Regions from separate parts of the Agarivorans sp. Z349TD_8 genome, predicted to be linked through region 3. Evidence: predicted binding sites of a transcription regulator. Region 3 holds the regulator's gene; each other region holds the start of a gene.

Region 1 (6,006 bases), 2.2 Mb from region 3:
GTTGATAAATAGGCGACTCGTTGCCCAGGATCTCGAGGCGCGAAAACCTGTACCGAAGATGCATCCATCGGTGTCGCCGTATTAGGCCCAACCAAACTATTAATGGTATCGGCAAGACGTTTCGCGCTAGTAAAATCAGAACGTTTTAGGTTAAAAGTGATGGTATCACCACTCATAAATGGCGAAGGCACTGCTCGTTCAACAATCGCACCATTGGGAATACGCCCAACCGTAGGAGTATTAGAGATCACCTTGGAACCATCCGCACCTTCAGCACCAAAACCACCAACAATAAGACTGCCTTGAGCCAAGGCATACACTTCACCATCGGCCCCCTTTAAAAAAGTCTGAATCAATGCGCCGCCACGTAAGCTCTTCGCTTCACCAATCGCAGATACCGTGATATCAATGGTCTGCCCCGGTTTCACAAAAGCGGGAAGCTCTGCATATACAGCAACTGGCGCGACATTTTTAATTTTTAAATTTGTGCCCGCAGGCAATACAATGCCAAAGTTGCGTAACATCGTCGCAAATGATTGCTTAGCAAATTCACTATTCTTTTCACCAGTGCCAGGTAAACCAACCACCAAGCCATAGCCCGTGAGTTGGTTGGCTCGCACACCTGCGACATCGGCGACATCTTTTACTCGCGCAGCACTCACGGTGTTTGCCAACAAACACAAAGCGATACTGAACATCATAATGCTGCGTTTAAACATGGGACGACTCCTCGAGCTAACGACGCTTAAAACGGCCATACAGGACTATTAAAGAACTTAGACAACCAACCTTGTTCGGTCGTATTGGCAAAATCACCAGTACCACCATATTGAATTCTCGCATTGGCAATACGTAATGAAGGAATGGTATTGTCTGGTGACACATCATCGGAACGAATAATCCCGGTTAAGCGAATATATTCATTGCCATTATTAAGCATCAGCCACTTCTCACCACTAATGAGCATGTTGCCATTGGCCAATACTTTGACCACATTCACTGAAATATTACCTGCTAAACTGTTGCTCTGAGCGGCATCAGCTTCCCCAGTAAAGGCACTATTTTGAGTTAAGCCAAGCTCAATTGGGTTGCCACCAATGGTTGCCACCCCGCCCGGTACGGTAATTGGATTGAGATTGAAATTTTTATCTTTGGCTAAATCATTACTAGCCGACTTACTTGCTTGAGTTCGTTCTGCAAGGTTAACCACAATAATATCACCAACGCGATGGGCTTTTTTGTCTGCATATAGGTTATTTGCAACAGCTTCAGCGAATAACGAACCAGTCACGCGCGCTTCTATTGCAACTTCTTCTGGATAAACAGGTGCATAAGTCGGGTCATCGGGAACCACGGCATGATTGACGCTTGCACATCCCACCATCGTTATACTCATCAACGCTACGACTAATCTATACATCAGTCATCCCTCTCTCTGATCTGTGTTTACAATTGTTGAGTTGCAAAACTTAACATTTGATCGACGGTAGATATAACCTTTGAGTTCATCTCATAAACACGCTGTGCTTCAATCAAATTCACCAACTCTTCGGTAACATTAACATTGGATGTTTCTAAGGCTCCTTGGCGAATAGAACCAAGGCCATTTTCGGAAGCAATCCCATTTTGCGGTGCACCACTGGCACCAGTTTCTAAATATAAGTTCTGACCTTGAGGCTCTAAGCCCGAAGGATTCACAAAGTCACTCAGGGTAATTTGGCCAATTACCTGACTATCGGTTTGACCGGGCAAGCGAACACTCACTTCACCATCTTCACCCACCGTAAAACTTTGTGCATCGGCTGGTACTTGGATTTCGGGTTGCAGCGGATAACCAGATCCCGGAGTCACTATCGTGCCTTCGTCATTCAAACTAAATTGACCATTACGAGTGTAAGCAGTCGTGCCATCAGGCATTAATACTTCGAAAAAGCCACGACCGTCGATCATCATGTCAAAGGAATTGTCCGTGGTTTGCACATTACCTTGATCGTGATTCTTTTGGGTGGCAATCACCTTTGCGCCGGCGCCAATCATTAGACCGGAAGGCATTTTGGTGTTTTGTGAAGAACGCCCGCCAGGCTGATTCACAGTTTGATAAAGTAAATCTTCAAACACCGCTCGGCTTTTTTTATAACCAATAGTACTAGCGTTAGCGAGGTTATTAGAAATAACCGATACATTGGTTTGCTGGGCATCTAAGCCAGTTTTACTGATCCATAATGCGGGATGCATAGTACACTCCTTATTGCTAGCTTAAGCGCAACAAACTGTTAGTCGCTTTTTCGTTTTCTTCAGCAGTTTTCATCATTTTTATTTGCATTTCGAATTGGCGTTGCATGCTAATCATATGAGTCATCTCTTGGACTGGATTTACATTACTGCCTTCTAATGCACCTTTAGTCAGTTCAACCGTAGCGTCTGGTTGGTATACAGCACCTGTGGTACTTCTAAATAAACCATCACCGCCTTTGCTTAAATCTCCAGCAAAAGGCTTACTCAATTTGATTCGGTTAACTTCTTCCAGGGCATCACCTGGCGCACCTTCAGGTCGTATTTCGATGGTGCCATCTTCACTAATTTCAAGCTTTTCAACAGGTAAAGGGATAATAATCGGTGCATTTTGATTACCCAACACTGGCTGACCTTGCATGGTTTGTAGAACCCCTGCCGCCGAAATCGTAAAGTTGCCATTTCTAGACAATGCTTCTTGACCATCTTTATCTTGAACCGAAATCCAACCTTCTCCCTTAATCGCAACATCTAAATCACGACCCGTGGTTTTTAACATACCGTTGGCAAAATTTTGACTAGGGGTCTCAGTCATGGCAAATACTCGCGACGGTAAACCAGGGCCAAATGCCTGCATCGCTCGTGCGTTTTCTAGATCGGCTTTAAAGCCAGTCGTGTTTGCATTCGCTAGATTATTGCCTCGCACCGCGAGCGACTGCATATTTTGTTTTGCGCCGGTCATCGATATATAAAGTAATTGGTCCATCTTATTCCCTTCGTCAAATAGCTGACTCATGAGAAATAGAGCAATTATGGTGCCAAACAATAAAAACTTATGACAAAACCAATAAAAAACCATATAAATCAAGTAAATAAAAAGGCAGCAAAGGCTGCCTTTTTATTATTATGTCATCCGATATGATTATCGAATTTGAATAATAGTTTGCTGTAGAGTTGAATTCACTTCCAGTGCTCGAGAGTTCGCTTGGAAGTTTCGTTGCGCACTAATTAAGTTAACTAACTGTTCAGTGAGGTTCACGTTGGCTTGTTCTAAGGAAGCAGAGTTAATTTTACCAAAAGTGCCAGAGTTACCTTCACCTGCAATCGCTTCACCACTTAATTGTGTTTGTTGCCAGGATGTATCACCGATTTGTGATAAGCCCTGATTGTTCGCAAACTTAGCCACTGAAACTTTAGCAATATTCGAAGTTTGACCATTACTATAAGACGCAACCACTAAACCGTCAGGCCCAATATCAATCCCAGTTAATTTACCAACTGTCGATCCATCCTGCGAAAGACTAGACACTTCGAAAGCTGCGTTATACTGAGTCGGTCCGTTCAAATTAAAGATAAGCGTTTGCGTAGAATCTACCGAACCCGTCGCCGCATCCCAAACCCCACCTGGGCCATTTGGTGGCGCAGTTCCTAAAGCGACCGTTTCAATAACCGCAGGCACTGTTGATGCTAAGGCCCCCGTACTATCAAATGTTAAAGTAGCCGAAGCCGGAATCGTCGCGTTGGTATTACCCGCGTTTGGCACATGAGCAGTGCCTCCACTCACGTCGGTCGGTTCACCATCAACATAGATCAACTTATGCCAAGTATTTGCCACAGAGGAATCTTTTACAAAGAAGGTTTCCGCAACATGAGAACCACCCTGAGAATCATACACAGTCACCGAAGTTGCTGAGGTATAAGTATTACTATCAGAAGGATCGAAGTCACCAATATCATGAGTCGTGCCACTAGAGGGCAAGTTAAAGCTCATATTGACTTCACTGGTTTGGGTCGGTGTACCAACTTCAGCGCTGATCTGAATGGCGTTTGTCGCCGCCATACTCACTGCCGAAGGAGTACCACTATTATTAACCGTATATCCCTGTAAATACTGGCCTTGCGAATTCACAATAAAGTTATCCGCATTTAATTTGAAGGCTCCAGCACGCGTAAATTCGCGAGTCTGGGTAGTCAAATCAGCAGCCGTAACAAAAAAACCTTCTCCACTAATCGCTAAATCCAAAGCATTCTGGGTAAAGTTCAAACTTCCCTGGTGGAACTGCTGTGCAACATCCACCGTTTTGGTTCCGTTACCCACTGCAGTACGAGCATTTGAGAAAATCGATGTTGCATACACATCGGCAAACTCTGCCCGCGACTCTTTAAAACCAACGGTATTGACGTTCGCAATGTTATTCGCGGTTACGTCAAGATCCTTTTGCGAGGCATTGATGCCGCTCAACGCGATATTAAATGACATCTCTCAATCTCCTATCGTTTATATACTTTACTAGGCTTTGGCAACTTCAAGGACATCGCTCATCGCGATACCACCCAAACCTTCTAAATTGACGACTACGCCAGATGTACCACCAGCCAAACTTACACTACTTACATTCGCGAAAGTTGCGGTGGGTAAACTGATCTCTTTACCGCCCTGAACGCCATTTACTTTGACGTTATATTTTCCATCTGGCATTTGATTCCCGTTGGAATCAGTACCGTCCCAAGAGAAGTTCATATTGCCACTCCCCTCACCTAAATCGATAACTGTAACGACTTCTCCAGCTTCATTTTCAATCGTCACTTTAACATTGGTCGTTGCAGCGCCTGTCACCGCTACCCCTTCAAAACCACTGCCCGTATTGTGGGCATAGTCCAAGGGTACCAATACTTTTTGCCCCACTAGCGTTGAGGCTTGCAAAGCTGCAGACGAATTCATAATCGAGTTCATCGTGTCAAATTTGGTTCCCAGCTCGGCGATACCTTCAGAAGTCTGGAAGGAAGCCATTTGCGCGATCATTTCAGCGTTATCAACTGGCTTACTCGGATCTTGATATTGCAACTGGGTGGTCAATAGCGCGAAAAAGTCTTCCTGCCCTAATGACTGATTATTATTACTTTCCGGAACAATCGACTCAGGTTGCCAACGGTTACCTTGTAGTGGATCAATAGTAGACACGACCTACTCCTTAACTTTTACCCAGATTGAGAGTGCTATTTAGCATTTGCTTCGCAGCTTCAGTGACCTGCACATTCGCTTGATAGGAGCGCGAGGCACTCATCATATCGGCCATTTCTTCAATCACATTAACATTTGGTTTAAAGATATAACCATCTTCATTCGCCATGGGATGTTCTGGGTAATACTCTTTACGCAAAGGGGCATCCGACTCGACAATACCAGCAACTTTAACTTTTGCCGACTCGCCTTGAGCGTTACCCGCACGTTCTAACTCTGCAGCAAACACTGGCTTTCGAGCACGATAGGTTTGGTCAATACTAGAGCTGATGCTGTCAGCATTCGCCAAATTACTGGCGGTAGTATTCAATCTCACCGACTGGGCCTTCATCGCTGAAGCCGAGATATCAAACACGTTGAAGAAACTCATTATTGACCTCCTTTAATCGCATTACGTAAACCAGAAAATTTACTAGACAAAAAGCCGATACCAGCTTGGTATTCCAGACCATTTTGCATAAAATCTGCTTTTTCCTGCTGTATATCGACGGTGTTACCATCGCCCGTGTCGGGCTGGTTGGGGATGCGAAAACCCAATTCTGAAAATTGGCTGCTACCACCGCCCATATGACGATCATTGGTAAGCTGCATGCCACTGTGCTGTCCAGCCTTAGCGGCTGCAAAAGCCTTATTAAAGTCAATATCCTGTGCTTTATAATTAGGTGTATCGGCATTAGCGATATTACTCGCGAGAACCTCAGACCGCCGAGCTCTTACCCCAACCGTATACTGATGAACACCTAATGCTTTAT
Region 2 (6,006 bases), 1.2 Mb from region 3:
GTGAATTTGCTTATGAAGATATGAGTTCGTGGGAGTTGGATAAATATCGCTATCAACTGGTGGGTGAAACAGTGCAAGGTGAGCATCGTTACTGGTTGCTGGCCTGTTATCCACAATATGTGAATTCCGGTTACTCTAAATTGATTGCCTGGATCGATCAGTCCATTTACCAGCCACGCAAGATTGAATATTTCGATCGCAAAGGAACACCACTTAAGAAGCTTTCTCTGAGAGAGTATAAGCAATATGAAGATCGCTACTGGCGTCCACATATTGCCTTTATGGAGAACTTAATTTCGAAACGCACCACCGAGCTTACCTGGCAGGACTATCGCTTGGGATTAACGCTCCCTGAAAGTCAGTTCGACCCCAGACAGTTGCAGCGGGCTTACAGGCATAATTGATGATGGTTAAAAGCATGAGGTGTCTGGCTTGTGTATTGATGGCCTTTTATGTCGGGGATGTCTCGGCAGAGATGATGCTGGAAGGCTATGCGGGTCTGGCAGGCGAAGTATACGCAGAAGCGCCGCTATCAGCAGAACAGTGTTGCCATCGCTTTAATCCGCAAATTACCTTAGCGCCTAAGTTGAAGTGGTGGAATGACGATGGCTGGAATGTTCTGCTGGCACCTTATTCACGGTATGAGCCACAAGCTGATATGATTTTTGGGAACTGGCGTGAGGCGAACATTGCTTATAATGCGCAGCGTTATTCGGTGACGGTCGGTATTGATACCGTTTACTGGGGGGTTACCGAAGTCTATCAGCCAATCAATATCGTAAATCAGTATGACGGGCGGATAGCGTTAGGTAACGACGAGAAGATTGGTCAGCCGATGCTGCACTTTCAGTATTGGCCTCGGTGGGGGGAAGCGCAGCTATTGTTGTTGCCGTTTCATCAAGCGAGACCATTTCGCGAACCGCAGCAACGTTTGTCTCCGGGGAAGCCAGTGGGTGAAGAGATTGTTTATTCTGACGGTAAGCGTAATCTTGATTTGGCGGCCAGAGTGGCATTTTGGCGAGATGAGCTAGATCTTGGGATTAGCTTATTCAATGGGAATAGCCGAGAGCCTATGTTGCTCGATGACGGTGCTCAGCTACTGCAGTCTTACGCCAGTATTACTCAGCTCGGATTAGACCTGCAGTGGACCAAAGATGATCTGCTGTGGAAATGGGAAAGTGTTGCCAAACATGGGGAAGGAAAAAATTATCTGACGCTGGTCACTGGGGGGGAGTATTCCCTATATGGCTTTGAATTTAGCCCGGGACAATTAGGATTGATTGCCGAGTATACTTGGGATAATCGGGATTCTTTGGCACCTCCAACGCTTTATAATAACGATTTGTTTGTAGGGCTTCGATGGCAGGCAAACGATGTGAGTGACACGGAGTTATTGTTGTCGGGCCTGTTTGATCTTAAAAAAAACTCGCAGCTATATCAATTAACCGCGTCAGGTCGGGTGAGTCATCATTTTCGTTGGGTGGCAGAAGGGTTCTGGTTATCGGCCATGTCACCCACTGAGCCGATTTTCTACATGAGCAAAGACAGTTACTTATCACTGGGACTCGAGTATTACTTTTAGTTGCGTCGAACTTTTCTCGTCTTGGCTTACTTGATAAACATCAGAGCCAAACAGCTGCTGTCGAAAGCAGCCCACTGGCTTCGAATAAAGCTTCTACATATAAAATTTGAAAAAAAAGCGCAGTACAGGGGGCTGCGCTTTTCATCTTAAGCAATGATGCTAAATTCTTCGCATCATTTTTATTCGGTCTTAAGCACGGCGGCGTAAGCCAGCCAAACCTAATAAACCTAAACCAAAGATAGCTAAAGTACCTGGCTCTGTCACTTCTCTAGCTGAGATAGCAAATGCAGCTTCAAGGGTATTGGTATTATCTTCTTCAGTTAAGAAACCGATACAGGTTTTACCTTCTGGACAATCTACATTTTCAACGAATGTTAGACCTAACAAACGAGTTGTTAAGGTATATTCGTAGTCGTCTAAGCCGTCTGCTGGGATAACGAAGCTATTACTTAAGAAAATAGCATCACCATCTTGAGTGAAAGAAACATCATCATCTAATATAATGGTGAATAAATCGGCACAACCAGATTGGTTGATACCAACTTCACCGTCTAGAGTACCGCCATATTCACATGTGCCGCCAGTAGGGTGGTTGTAGGTTTCTTCAAATTGAATTTGAAATTGGAGAGCTGGTGCAGCTGTAGGAGGCAATGACACTGGCGCGGTTGGGGCTAAAAACAAACCGTCGAATAAAGTTGCCGATACTAAAGTATCACCCGTTACCCCCCAGTTTTCATGGGTTAAACCTGTACCTTCAGAGAACGCTAAGGCACCAACACCATCTACAACACTGGTGGTTACTGAACCAGTTTTAGAATCATCAATTGCTAAAGAGCTTTGCAATTCGTTTGGGTTCACCGCTTTATAAGGTTGACCCCAAGACAATGTTTTAGGGAGTTCACCACTAAAAAGTGGGTCAAATTGGTCTAAAGTAGCACCCGTTGCAGTCACACCTGTTGCGTCGCCAGCTTCTGAAGTATAATCAGTGCCGAAGCCAGCATCGTTTAGGTAATCCCAATCTGTAATTAGAACTGCGTTTGCTGAAATGCTTGAAAAACCTAAGCCTAATGCGATACAAGTTAATTTAAATTTATTCATGTTGCTCATCTATTGGTTCATTTAGGAGTTTTATATGATTCCAGTAAATGCAAATATGAGGCCAATATTTTAAATACTTTAAAAACAATGCTTTATGTATATAGTATTACATTTTAGTGAGCGTGGTGTAAAATTTACTGACACTTAAAATCAAAGTCTTTTGATCATGGTTGTTGGCCAAGCATCGGTTAAAAATTCAAGTTGGATCTATTTCTTGGGCTCAGACCTGCCTCTTCATTATTCAATGAAAGAAGATAAAACTTTACTGTTGCTGCAAGGGGTTTATCACTCGCAGATTAAAACCTCACTCGCAGATAAAAACCTACTTGAGATTGTACAGATGATGAATCAGGCGGAGCCTGGATGGTGACTCTAAAGTGTCGGCTTGGTCTAAGGTGAATATTGGGTTTAGCCTTGCTCAATCAAGAGGTGTTTGGGCTTGACTATGATCTGAGCATATAAAGCGGTTGGCTCTAGAGGTAAAACAAGCCGTTTATAAAATTATTGAAGGTAAAGAATACACCAACTTAGTCATTGGCGTGGTGATTACTCCTTAGTGGAAGCTATATTAGACAATAGTAAAACCGTATGACCAATATCGGTTCATTTAAACGGTAATATGGCTTGAGTCATGTGGCCTTAAGTTTATCGGTTTGCATTGGGACTAGAGGTGTGGAAAAAGGCATTGAGCTTCTTGTTGTGGACGATGAACTGGCTGCATTGCAGTGTTCCGGTGAAGCAATGCGTGCGAGTCTAGTCGAGATTGGTTTTTGATCGAATCGCTTTAGCCTTGTCTGTTCACTGCAATCGAGGCCGAACACCATTGACACAGTCGTCGTGAACTTAAGCACTCTCGTATAGTGCTCGTGCTTCACTTCATTAAATGAGTTACCATCTCAGAGATGTAAGCAAAATGAAGTCGGGATGTTTTATGAGTGTTGATGTTTGGTTCGCATATGTTGCTGCATCGTTGGTGCTGACAGCGACACCGGGCCCAAGTGTTTTTCTTGGTATCGTTCATTCCATTAATTACGGTGTGAGAAGAACCATATTTACCGCCCTTGGGGATATTAGCGCTAATTTCATTCAAATGATTTTGGTTTCGATTGGTTTGGGAGTAATTATTGCTAATTCTGAAGCGGCCTTTGATGTGATTAAGTGGTTGGGCGCGGCAACCCTGTTTTATATGGGGGTGAAGATGTTGTTTGCTTCAGAAAGTAAGTTCAAAAGGGATGATCATTTAGAAAACGTTTCAAATTCTAAACTCTACGTGTCGGGTTTTATGGTGGCAGCTGGCAATCCCAAAGCGATCGTGTTTTTTACTGCCTTTTTTCCTCAATTTATTGATACTACTCAGCCAGTGTTTTCGCAAATGGCTATTATGTGTCCTACTATGGCATTATTAGATTTTACGATGGTGATGTTATATGCCTTCTCTGCAAATAAGGTTTTGCGTGCAGGAAAAGCAAGATTAAATGTAGTGAATCGAATTAGTGGTGGTATTTTAGTCGGCGCATCAGGGGCTCTCGCCTTAAGTAGCCGTTAAGTCCTTATTCTCGGGTGAAGGTATTAAACCTTCAGACTTGCAGCTGGTCGATGCTCTGACGATTCATTGTGGTTACAATCTAGTGAGTGTCGAAGTCGCTCTGAGCCTCCCTTGGTCAACATCTATGTACTTGTGGCGCGACAGCAAACAGCGAGCCACTAAGCCTTGGCGGAAATGGAGTGATTTGAGCGGGTTCATCAGCCAGATGGTTATCGTAGACTAGAAATTCAAGCTGTTTGTAAAGACACTCGCGAAGTATGTCTGGTTTACGTTTACGGTAATCCTGAGGAAATGCTGTAAGCCGAAGATGTTGCTATTGGCTTAGCGGGTGAGTCTCTGCTAGAACATGCCAAGCTCTACCGCTGCGCAGTTTAAATGGTGAGTTAAGAGGGGTCAGTGGATCTTGATTAGTTTCCTTTGAATTGGGGATGTCGTCGTTATATCGACTCTGATTTTGGATGATAGAGATCTACTTATGGTCTTCTTTTTAATGGATGGTTAGGTGAAAATTTACGGAAGAACGACATCATTTAATGTTCAAAAAGTTTTGTGGTTTCTTGAAGAGCTAGGCAATTCTTATCAGCATATTGAATTAGGGGGGCGATTTGGTGGATTAGATGCCGCTGAATTTTCAAAACTAAATCCGATGAAGAAAGTTCCTGTCCTGATTGATGGTGATAAAGTGATTTGGGAATCACACAGTATTTTGCGGTATTTGGCCGCGAGTTACGGTTATCCTCAATGGCATTCTCAAGATCCTTATCAGTGTTCTTTATACGAGCGCTGGATGGACTGGTCACAGGTACTTTTCCAGCCCGCGTTTATGGGAACATTTTGGGGGTATTATCGAATGCCAGTAAACCAACGGAATATGGTGGAGGTTAATCATCAATTACAAAAATGCGAGGCATGTTTAAATATTCTTGAGCAAAGGCTCAATGAGAGTCCGTATTTAGCTGGTTCATCGCTTTCACTTGGCGACATTTGTGTTGGCTCTATTCTTTATCGCTTAACATCCCAAGGATTAGAGATAACGCTCCCGCCCAAAGTGACACAATGGTATCAACGCTTAAGATGTCGGCGTGGTTATAAAAAATGGATCATGAGTGATTTTAGCGAGCTGAAAGCGCGTGAAGCGTATTAACATTCAGTTTATTTAAGCTGGCGCTGGTTAAACTGTTAAATCGTGATTAAGTGAGTGCCACAACTAGGTGCGAGCCCTGAGTAGGGACATGATTTTAAGAAGATGAGTCTGATCGCAGCAAACTATCTATAGGCGAAGTGAATGGCGGATGTGTATGCTGTCAGTTTTGGCCCCGCAACAGTCAGCTGAATTTTCGCTGACTGCGATAGCGGATACGGCTTAAGTTTACTCCATCCAAAGATCCCAGAAGAAACATCCGGAAATAATCTTATCGATATAATAATGATACTCATCGGAAGCTAAGTCCGTTTGCATTTCTGCATCAACTTGATTTTTGTTGTAGACAGCATCAGACATTGCGATGATCGAAGTGCCAAGATCTGCATCTAAACGCATGATTTGATGCTGCACGCTATAAGCTTGCCACTCTGTGAGGTCTTCACCATTCGGCGAGTCGGTATGCAGGAAGTTGCCTATATATGCCATCATTGCAGCGCTTAGAGCATCACGTCCTGGTTGGTTTTCGTCGAAATAGAACGCGCCATTGAACCACTGATTCATACCACTACTCCATTGACCCGTTATAAAGTCCATGTCAGCGCCGTGAGTCGCGGATAAACCAAGCGTGTCTGCTGG
Region 3 (6,006 bases):
TAGTGAGTGTTGAAACGCCCTACGGGGCGGTCACCCAGCAAAACTATAGTTTAGCCAGAAATATAAAATTGCTCATTTGTGATGTCGATGGCGTATTCTCCGATGGTCGGATCTACCTCGGTAATGATGGCGAAGAATTAAAGGCCTTTCACACCCATGATGGCTTTGGTATTAAAGCATTACTCAATGCAGGTATTGAGGTTGCGATTATTACCGGCCGCCAATCAAATTTAGTCAGCACCCGCATGCAAGCTTTAGGTGTGCAGCATATATTTCAGGGCCAGCAAGATAAAATGCAAGCCTATCGACAATTACAACAAAAGCTAAGCTTAAGCCCCGAATACTGTGCCTATATCGGCGATGACGTGGTCGATGTTCCAGTCATGAATGCCTGTGCCTTAGGGGTTGCTGTATATGACGCCCATCCATTATGTAAACAAGCTGCCAAATTAGTGACTAAAACCGCTGGGGGTTATGGTGCAGTGCGGGAATTATGCGATTTAATTCTTCAGGCACAAGGACAGCTACAAAATGCTCAGGGCATGAGTATATGAATAAACCCACTTGGTTTTTTGCGGTTTTATTTATGGTGGCTTTGGTGCTTTGGCAGCTCAGCCCGTCAGATACCCAACAACTGACCGAAACTCGCGAAATCAATAAACCCAATTTTATTGCCGAACAGCTATACAGTGTTAGTTTTGGCGAACAGGGAAGGCCCCGCTATCGTATTTATGCCGAACAGATGGCGTATTTTGAGCAACTCAAGCACACCACTTTCAGCCAACCAAAAATCTTGGTATATCCCGATCCCAAACAACCTGTATGGCAAATCGTGGCCGATCAAGCTACAGTACAGCAGCAACACACGGTCATGTTAAATGACAATGTAGTAATTAAAAACTTAAGTCGCAGCAAATACGTTCGTGACTTAATTACAGACAGCTTGGAAATCGACCTGCAAAACGAAACCATGCATAGTGATAAACTCGTTACCGTTTATGGCCCATCCTACGAATTATATGGACGCGGAATGAACGGTGATTTAGCCAATGAAATAGTGACTTTATTAAATGATATCGAAGCGGTTTACCACAATCCACAAGAATAAATTAGCCTTTTTAGCAAGCCTGTTACTCATCAGTTGGGGGGCTCAAGCGCTTGAAGACGACTTCAATAAACAAATTGTCGTCGATGCCGACCGTCAACAGGTTAATATCAAAGAAAATCGCGTCACTTTTTATAATAATGTCGTCGTGACTCAAGGCTCGATAAAAATGCGCGCCGAAGAACTGAGCGTTATCGGAAGTGAGCAAAAAGGCAGCGAAGTGATGATAGCAAAAGGCAAACCAGCCACCTTCTATCAGCTCTTAGATAATGGTAAGCCCATTGAAGCAGAGGCGAACGAAGTGCGTTACGATTTGAAGACTCAAACGCTTACGCTTACTAACAATGCACTGCTGAAGCAAGAAGAAAGCTTAGTCAAAGGTCAAATGATTAAATACAGCATTAACAAACAAGAAATGGTTGCTCAGGGCGACCAAAACAATCGGGTGACCACCATTTTCTTACCCCAACAACTCAACAAAGTTGCCCCCAAGGCCACGCCTCAACCATGAGTACCTTAATTGCAGAAAACCTTGCCAAAAGTTACAAAGGGCGCAAGGTCGTTAAAAACGTGAGTCTCAATGTTGAAACTGGAAAAATTGTCGGTTTATTAGGGCCCAATGGCGCTGGAAAAACCACCACTTTTTATATGGTGGTTGGTTTAGTCCCAAGGGACCAAGGGCGGATCCTAATTGACAACGAAGATCTGTCAAGTACCGCCATGCATACCCGGGCTCGCAAAGGCATAGGTTACCTACCGCAAGAAGCATCTATCTTTCGTCGCCTCTCGGTAGAAAAGAATATTTTAGCGGTCTTAGAAACACGTAAAGACCTCGATAAACAACAACAAATGGGCGCGCTCGATGACTTACTTGAAGAGTTTCATATTGGTCATATTCGCAAGAATTTAGGCATGAGTCTGTCGGGCGGTGAACGTCGCCGAGTAGAAATTGCCCGCGCTCTAGCTGCCGCACCTAAGTTTATTTTGCTTGACGAACCCTTCGCAGGCGTGGATCCTATTTCTGTTATCGATATAAAAAAAATCATTGAACATCTTCGTGATCGCGGTCTGGGTGTATTGATCACCGACCACAATGTAAGAGAAACACTAGATGTTTGTGAGCACGCCTATATCGTTAGCCAAGGCGAACTGATAGCCTCAGGAAAACCTGAGGAGATACTTAAAAATGAGCATGTGAAACGAGTTTATCTCGGTGAACAATTCAAGCTATAGTTAAAGTATGTCCTCAAACGCGATAATAAAAAGAAGGAACAGCGGTAATTAATGAAAGCATCTTTGCAGTTGCGTCTTGGTCAGCAATTAACCATGACCCCCCAGTTACAACAGGCCATACGCTTACTCCAGCTTTCGACGCTGGATCTGCAGCAGGAAATCCAAGAAGCTTTGGAGAGTAATCCTCTGCTAGAAGCAGATGAAGCGCAAGCAAATGACGCAGACTCGGCTGAATTTAAATCAGCCAGCGAGCAAAATAGTGATGCAAACAATAGCCAAACGGAGATCGATAGCAGCCAGATGGAAACTGGCGATGCGATTAGTCAAGATACCGTCGCAGACGATCTTCCGGTTGACTCAACTTGGGATGACATTTACAGCGCGAGTTCGGCTCCTGCCAGCTCTTCATCCGGTAGCAGCAGTGATGACAACGACATGTTGTTTCAAGGTGAAACCGTTGACTCCTTACAAGATCACTTGCTCTGGCAAATGCGCCTCACGCCTTTTAGTGAAATAGACCAAGCGATCGCCCTCGCCATCATCGACGCAGTCGACCAATCAGGTTACCTGACCCAAGATTGTGAGCAATTACTTGAGGGACTACGTTCGATTGAAAATAATGATTTAGATGTCGAGTTAGATGAAATTGAAGCAGTACTTAAACGTATTCAGCACTTCGATCCAGTTGGTATTGCTGCCCGCTCTCTACAGGAATGCTTACTCATCCAATTAAGTCGTTTCAGCGAACAAACACCTTGGCTGAATGAAGCGAAAGACATCGTATCGAATCATATTGATGTATTAGCAAATCGAGATTTTCGTTTATTGGCCCGTAAAACCAAGTTAAAAGAGGAGCAGCTACGCGAAGTGATGCGGCTGATTCACACCTTAGAGCCAAGACCTGGTAATGCCGTCGAACCAAATCAAGCCCAATACGTAATTCCCGATGTCTCGGTGATTAAACGTCAAGGTCGCTGGGTGGTTGAACTCAATCCTGACGCGATGCCAAAACTACGCATCAATTCACATTATGCATCGATGACTAAAACCTCGACCAACGCCAACGATACCCAGTTTATTCGCAGCCATCTGCAAGAAGCAAAATGGTTCATCAAGAGTATTGAAAGCCGTAACGAAACCCTACTGAAAGTCTCTAATTGCATCGTGCATCACCAACAAGCTTTCTTTGAATATGGTGAAGAAGCCATGAAACCGATGGTATTGAATGATGTTGCCGAAGCGGTTGAAATGCATGAATCCACGATCTCTAGGGTCACGACTCAAAAATTCATGCATACCCCTCGCGGGATCTTCGAACTCAAATACTTTTTCTCTAGCCATGTGGCTACCGATGGTGGAGGAGAATGCTCCTCAACAGCCATTCGTGCATTAATTAAGAAACTGGTTGCTGCCGAGAATACCAGTAAACCACTCAGCGATAGTAAAATCGCTGATATTTTGGCAGATCAAGGCATCAAGGTGGCTAGGCGTACGATAGCTAAATATCGTGAGTCATTGGCTATTCCACCTTCTAACCAACGTAAGAGCCTTATTTAAAGGCCACTATAAAGGGGACGACATCTATGCAAATTAACCTTACTGGACACCACGTAGAAATCACTGAGTCTTTGAGAGAATATGTCCACACTAAGTTTACTAAGCTACAACGACGATTCGACCAAATTAATAATGTCCATGTTATTCTCAATGTCGAAAAACTGAATCAGATTGCCGAAGCCACTATACACCTAAATGGTGGTGAATTATTCGCCACTTCAGAACACGCTGATATGTACGCGGCCATCGATAGCCTCATCGATAAGCTCGATCGCCAAGTCATTAAGCATAAAGAAAAACTCACCAAACATTAGTCATAGTAATGCAAATAGATAAAGTACTAAGCTTGGACTGCACCCAAAGTGCAGTCCAATGTTCGTCAAAAAAACGAGCATTGGAATTGATCAGTGAACTGGTTGCGAAGCAACTCGACACCACATCTAAAAGTATATTTGAAAGTTTATTAAATCGTGAACGCATGGGCAGTACTGGCATTGGCCAAGGCATCGCGATCCCTCACGGTAGAATAGGCAATCAATACCATGCGACCGCAGTATTATTACGCTGTACTCCGGCGATTTCCTTTGACGCCATTGACAATCAAGCCGTTGATTTAATATTTGCCTTACTGGTTCCCGAAGACCAATGTCAACAACATCTAAATACTCTCGCTCAAGTTGCTGAAAAACTTAACGATAAGCAAATATGCAAACAACTTCGTACAGCACAAAGTGATGACGAATTATACACGATCATGATAGCCTAAGACTCTAATCGTTATTAGGGGTTATCATGGAACTGATTATCGTTAGCGGGCGCTCCGGTTCAGGTAAAACGGTCGCACTACGAGTATTAGAAGATTTAGGTTATTACTGTGTCGACAATTTACCAGTCGTATTATGGCGTCCTTTAATTGAACACCTAAAAAGACAGTACACCAAAGTCGCCATTAGCATCGATGTGCGAAATTTACCTGATGAACCCTCACCCATCGGTCAACTAATTCGCGATGAAGGCTCTGAGCTTAACCTATTAAGTATTTTTCTCGACGCGAAAGATGATGCGCTGATCCGCCGCTACAGTGAAACTCGGCGGGTTCATCCACTGAGTCAAAACGACATGTCTCTAGCCAAGGCCATAGAATCTGAAACCGCCCTGCTCGCCCCCATTTCTCGCAATGCTGACCTAAGAATAGATACCTCGCGTTTATCCGTACATGAATTGAGTCAGCTCATTCGATCGCGAGTGACCGGAGAACAACAACAGCAATTAATTATGGTGTTTGAGTCCTTTGGCTTTAAAAATGGCGTACCCAATGATGCCGATTACCTATTTGATGCTCGCTTTTTACCGAACCCGCACTGGCAAGAAGAACTACGACCTTTATGCGGTCTCGATCAAGCGGTTAAAGATTATTTAGCCAAGCAGCCTCTTGTAGAGCAGTACATCCAGCAAATCGCTGATTTATTAGGATCTTGGCTGCCGCATTTAGAAGCCAATAATCGCGCCTATCTGACCATCGCAATTGGTTGTACTGGCGGACAACATCGTAGTGTTTATGTCGCCGAACAACTGGCTGAACACTTTAGTCAAAAACGTAAGGTGCAGCGGCGCCATCGAACTTTGGAACATAAACTTGAAACTCACTAGACAAGTCGTCGTAAAAAACAAACTGGGCTTACACGCTCGCCCAGCCACCAAACTGGTCGAATTGGTACAAGAATTTGAAGCTGAAGTAAGTATTATTGACGGGGAAAAAACCGCTTCGGCTGCCAGCGTGATGGGATTGCTGGTATTGGCAAGCGCTCAAGGCAATACCCTCACGATAATCTCTGAAGGTAACGATGCAGAGGCTGCTCTCGATGCCATACAACAACTCGTTGAAGCAAACTTCGACGAGGAATAACGCGAATTTATTGATGCAACTGCTACACTAAGTCCTGTTGCATTTTTAGTGAATATTTATATCGTAGCGGACAAGGCAGAGCCTATCGCGTAGAAACAGCACTGATGCAGGTACTCAAGCCGTAAACTGTGACACATGTTACCCAAAGGGTTCCGCTGAAAACCTTTGTACCATCCGCGACAGGTTCACCCGCTCTAAAAGCGTG

Evidence for each region. The regulator sigma-54, encoded in region 3, starts transcription at its own class of promoters, with help from an activator protein. The targets are predictions, from matches to a motif close to GTTGGCACGNNNNTNGNNT.
Region 1: flgF (flagellar basal-body rod protein FlgF) is a predicted target of sigma-54. The motif match lies at 3,037-3,055, and genes of this name have one in related genera.
Region 2: ACRRS1_RS13370 (THxN family PEP-CTERM protein) is a predicted target of sigma-54. The motif match lies at 2,728-2,746, and genes of this name have one in related genera.

What each region holds. Positions count from the first base shown of each region.
Region 1 covers NZ_CP194037.2:1,944,592-1,950,597, reverse strand. The annotation lists gene ACRRS1_RS08885 (flagellar basal body P-ring protein FlgI) at 1-719, opposite strand, end outside; gene flgH (flagellar basal body L-ring protein FlgH) at 746-1,420, opposite strand; gene flgG (flagellar basal-body rod protein FlgG) at 1,447-2,235, opposite strand; gene flgF (flagellar basal-body rod protein FlgF) at 2,252-2,998, opposite strand; gene flgE (flagellar hook protein FlgE) at 3,155-4,492, opposite strand; gene ACRRS1_RS08860 (flagellar hook assembly protein FlgD) at 4,523-5,194, opposite strand; gene flgC (flagellar basal body rod protein FlgC) at 5,205-5,624, opposite strand; gene flgB (flagellar basal body rod protein FlgB) at 5,624-6,006, opposite strand, start outside.
Region 2 covers NZ_CP194037.2:2,974,733-2,980,738, reverse strand. The annotation lists gene ACRRS1_RS13380 (outer membrane lipoprotein-sorting protein) at 1-404, shown strand, start outside; gene ACRRS1_RS13375 (hypothetical protein) at 404-1,582, shown strand; gene ACRRS1_RS13370 (THxN family PEP-CTERM protein) at 1,772-2,680, opposite strand; gene ACRRS1_RS13365 (LysE family translocator) at 3,612-4,226, shown strand; gene ACRRS1_RS13360 (glutathione S-transferase family protein) at 4,729-5,370, shown strand; gene ACRRS1_RS13355 (carboxylesterase/lipase family protein) at 5,596-6,006, opposite strand, start outside.
Region 3 covers NZ_CP194037.2:4,165,162-4,171,167, forward strand. The annotation lists gene ACRRS1_RS18665 (KpsF/GutQ family sugar-phosphate isomerase) at 1-3, shown strand, start outside; gene kdsC (3-deoxy-manno-octulosonate-8-phosphatase KdsC) at 3-554, shown strand; gene lptC (LPS export ABC transporter periplasmic protein LptC) at 551-1,108, shown strand; gene lptA (lipopolysaccharide transport periplasmic protein LptA) at 1,071-1,616, shown strand; gene lptB (LPS export ABC transporter ATP-binding protein) at 1,613-2,338, shown strand; gene ACRRS1_RS18690 (RNA polymerase factor sigma-54) at 2,390-3,895, shown strand; gene hpf (ribosome hibernation promoting factor) at 3,922-4,209, shown strand; gene ptsN (PTS IIA-like nitrogen regulatory protein PtsN) at 4,218-4,661, shown strand; gene rapZ (RNase adapter RapZ) at 4,688-5,545, shown strand; gene ACRRS1_RS18710 (HPr family phosphocarrier protein) at 5,532-5,801, shown strand.